2 regions of the Agrobacterium sp. 22-214-1 genome follow, and region 2 is predicted to be linked to the other one. Evidence: predicted binding sites of a transcription regulator. Region 2 holds the regulator's gene; the other holds the start of a gene.
The links. Region 2 encodes PhoB, which activates phosphate uptake and scavenging genes when phosphate is short. Its sites were predicted from a motif close to TGTCATNNANCTGTCAT; they were not measured.
Positions count from the first base shown of each region.

Region 1: ACQZ5G_RS04275 (DapH/DapD/GlmU-related protein) is a predicted target of PhoB. The motif match lies at 1,122-1,138, and genes of this name have one in related genera.

Region 1 is NZ_JBNWCK010000001.1:842,073-844,270, reverse strand. It holds gene ppx (exopolyphosphatase) at 1-406, shown strand, start outside; gene ACQZ5G_RS04275 (DapH/DapD/GlmU-related protein) at 452-1,084, opposite strand; gene ACQZ5G_RS04270 (hypothetical protein) at 1,235-1,582, opposite strand; gene ACQZ5G_RS04265 (YunG family protein) at 1,757-2,104, opposite strand.
Region 2 is NZ_JBNWCK010000001.1:1,588,756-1,590,953, reverse strand. It holds gene phoU (phosphate signaling complex protein PhoU) at 23-748, shown strand; gene phoB (phosphate regulon transcriptional regulator PhoB) at 779-1,462, shown strand; gene ACQZ5G_RS08005 (GcrA family cell cycle regulator) at 1,844-2,198, opposite strand, start outside.

The sequences.
Region 1 (2,198 bases), 750 kb from region 2:
CGCCCATCCCGATTATCGCGGATTGCAGGCGCTCAACATCATCGCCCACTCTTCTTTCGTGGCGATCACCCATCCCGGCCGCGCCTATATTGCGCTCGCCAATTATTATCGCTTCGAAGGTCTAAACGATAACGGCACCACACAGCCGCTCGCCGCCATGGCGGGCGACCGGTTGCAGGAGCTTGGCAAATTGCTCGGCGGCCTGCTGCGCGTCGTCTATCTCTTCTCGGCTTCGATGCCGGGCGTCGTCGACCACCTCAAATTCCGCAAATCCGGCAATCCCGATCTCGATCTGGAATTTGTCGTGCCGCACGATTATTGCGATTTCGCCGGCGAGCGACTGGATGGCCGCCTGCAGCAATTGGCGAAGCTGACGGGCAAGCGGCTGGCATTCGTGTTCGAGTAACGAACGGCGCGTTTCTGTTTCGCGACAGGACGGTTCTTGCGTCCGCTAGGACCAGCGCTCGCAAAAGGCTTCTATGTCGCTCGACTGAAAGTCGGAAAGCCGCGCCATGATCGTTTCGAATGGCCAGTCCCACCATGCGATTGACGCGAGCTTTTCCGCGACGGATCGCGAAAATCGTTCGCGAATGATCTTCGCGGGAACGCCGCCGACGATGGTGTAGGGCGGCACATCTTTGGTGACGACCGCGCCGGCGGCGAGCACTGCCCCGTCTCCAACCGTGACACCCGGCAAGACGATAACCCCGTGACCGATCCAGACATCGTGACCGATGACGGCGCGGTCCTCCCTGCGCCGGTCGAAAAAGGCGTCATCGCGCGCGGCATCCGCAGAATAATATTCAGGGCAATAGCTGAAACGGTGCATGGATGGCCTGTCCATCGGATGGTTCGGAGCGCCTATCCTGACCTCTGCGGCGATGGCGCAGAATTTTCCGATCGTTGCATCGCCCACCATGCAACGGGGTCCAAGATAGGAGTAATTGCCGAGGTCGGCATTGTGCAGGGAGGTGTCAGCCAGAATTTCGCAGCATTCGCCGATATTGGAATCTCTTATGCTCGCCGTCGCATGGATGACGGTCTCTGCGATTTTCGGGCGCTTGATCTGTACGGTCGAATCCATTCCAGCCTCCGGATTTGCGCCTGCTTAACCGGCGATGATGAAGGTGCTGTGACGTGGAATGGCCATAGGGGCCGGGCCGGGCCTCCTTTCTAAAACGCAGATCACGCGCGATACCGCGTGACGCGAAATCCTGTCGTCACTCGGAATGTGTCACTTGCCGGGGACATCCGCCGCGGCAGGCGTTTTCTTCCAGTAGTGATCGGATATGTTTTGCGCGTTCCGAATGATGTGGCCGGCAATTTCGGGGTCTCCGCCCTCGAAGGTTTTCGGGTCGGCTCCGCATAACATCAGGAAGAGCTGCTGATGGGCGACAGCGGCAAAATAGTCGTGGGGCGGCGGCTGCATGTCTGAATCGACGGCCCGGAATGCCTCAGTGACCTCTTTGCTGGCACCTTCGAGCGCTGCGTGAATGGTAGCCATCATCGCTGCTTCCCTACGCTCCACTATGGCCTGTACCTGCCGTTCCGCCGGTGTCAGGACCGGGCAACTCTCACTCATCGAATATCTCTCCTGTCGGTGCAACCATTCCATCGGGCGATATTATCGCAAGGATTGTGTCCGCTTTGCGGGAAAGATTGACATCGTGGTCTTGAAACGCAACACCCTGGCTGGCCACCGTGCCGCGATGCGCGGATCGAAACGGCAATGGGCTGGCACTGCTTTGCAAATGGCTCAGCCGTGCCCGAGCGCCTTGCGGATGCAGGCGCTGAGATAGGCATATTGCAGCGGCGTTATCGTCGCCATGGCTTCGGTGCGGCTGGCAAGCCTGTCCTGATAGCCGACCGGAATATCGAATTGGCTGAAGGTGAAATCCCAGCGGGTGCCTTCGACGATATTGTAAAAATGGTCGGTACCGCTGACAGCGGTTTTGGCAAGCTCTCCGCCGAAAATATCCTGCACCACCAGCGCGGTGACGCTGCCTTGGCCCTTGGCGGGGTTTTCGCGCGACCAGAGGCCGCTCGTCTCGCCCGACCAGCTTTTCTTCAGGGCGTAATAAAGTCTTTCTGCATGGTCCTGCATGAAACGTCTTCTTTTCCGCAAGCATGTTTCGGTTAAAGCATTTCCAGCGAAAGTGCGCTCGGTTTTGTGTCCGGAAATGCGTAAAAACAAAGAG
Region 2 (2,198 bases):
GGCCAAGCCGGAGGACTAGACCATGACACAGACAACGACCCATTCTCACATCGTTTCCGTTTATGACGATGAATTGAAGTTTCTGACGCGCCGCATCGCCGAAATGGGCGGTCTTGCGGAGCAGATGTGCGCCGACGCCGTGCGTGCGCTCGTCAATTCCGATGCCGCGCTCGCCCAGAAGGTCATTTCCGACGATGCGATCCTCGACCACGCCGAGCGCGAGATCGGCGACAAGGCCATCGTCACCATCGCCAAACGCCAGCCGATGGCGGCAGACCTTCGCGAGATCATCGGCACCCTGCGTATTGCAGCTGACCTTGAGCGCGTCGGCGACCTTGGCAAGAACACCGCCAAGCGCGTCATCGCCGTTGCCGGCACCGGCGTGCCGCGTAAGCTCGCCCGCGGCATAGAGCACCTGTCGGAACTGGCGCTGGTACAGCTCAAGGAAGTGCTGGACGTCTATTCCACGCGTTCCGCCGAGAAGGCCAATGCCATCCGCGAGCGCGACGAGGAAATCGACGCCATGTATACGTCGCTCTTCCGTGAGCTTCTGACCTACATGATGGAAGATCCGCGCAACATTACCACCTGCACGCATCTTCTGTTCTGCGCCAAGAATATCGAGCGTATCGGCGATCACGCCACCAATATCGCCGAGACGATCTATTACATGACCACCGGCAGCCAGCCGGAAGGCGAGCGTCCGAAGGACGACAGTTCCAACACCCTCGGTTCGGTGACCGAGTAACAGACAGGCAGCGGCTTGCGGAGTTAGTATATGGTGCCCAAGATTGCAGTTGTGGAAGACGAGGAAGCGCTGAGCGTCCTGCTTCGTTACAATCTCGAGGCTGAGGGATATGACGTCGACACGATATCCCGTGGAGACGAGGCAGAAATCAGGCTGCAGGAACGTATTCCGGACCTCCTTATCCTGGATTGGATGCTTCCCGGCGTTTCCGGTATCGAACTGTGCCGTCGGCTCAGGATGCGGCCGGAAACCGAGCGCCTGCCCATCATCATGCTGACGGCGCGCGGCGAAGAAAGCGAACGGGTTCGCGGTCTCGCCACCGGCGCCGACGATTATGTCGTCAAGCCGTTCTCGACGCCGGAACTCATGGCCCGCGTCAAGGCGATGCTGCGCCGCGCCCGCCCCGAGGTTCTGTCTTCGGTGCTGAAATGCGGGGATATCGAACTGGATCGTGAGACCCATCGCGTTCACCGCAAGAGCCGCGAAGTGCGCCTCGGCCCGACGGAATTCCGCTTGCTGGAATTCCTGATGACCTCTCCCGGCCGGGTGTTTTCCCGCTCGCAGTTGCTGGATGGCGTCTGGGGTCACGATATCTATGTGGATGAGCGCACCGTCGACGTGCATGTCGGACGTCTGCGCAAGGCGCTCAATTTTTCGCATATGCAGGATGTCATCCGCACCGTGCGCGGCGCCGGATATTCAATGGAAGCCTGAGAAAACCGAAACCGATGGTTTCACTTGGGATAAATTCTCCAAAAATCAGAAGGCCCGAGACCGGAACGGTGTCGGGCCTTTCGATTTTGAACCTTCCGCAAACGCGTATCCTCGTTCTTTTGAAGGTGACAGACGGTCTGCTGAAAGCCGGATTGCGCGGTGAAACCTGACAGTAGGAAGGGCGCGGCACGTCGCCGACGAATTCAGAGCATTTGCCGCAAGGGCCCATCGCGGTTTTACATCCGGAGAATGCGCAAGAACAGGGATTGGGAGCGCCTCTTAAACAACGCGGGCTCCGCGTCTGAACCACTTTGGATTCCGCCATAAAAAAACGGGCCCGAAGGCCCGTAGTTTTTGAGTGTCGAATGCGTGCCGCAACACTCAAGCCTTGCGACGCTCGCTTACCGGCTGGTAGGCAAGCTTTGCATGGAACTTGCAATAGGGCGAAGATTCCAGTGCTTCACAACCGCAGAAATGGAAATCATCCTTCAGCGGATCGCCGACCGGCCACTTGCAGGTGCGCTCCGTCAGTTCCGTCAGCGTCAGGCGGCGGGAAATCGGCGTAACGACATTTTTGGAGGGAACGTAATCGAGAACTTCGGCGGTCTCGATATCGATCTCCTCGTGCAGCGCCGTTGCCGCGCTCGAGCGGTTCAAGGCGCGTGCAGGTGCTGCGCTGACGCGGGTCGCGAAATTCGTCGCGCGCGGGGCAGGGGCAGCGGTGCGCTTGGGCGCG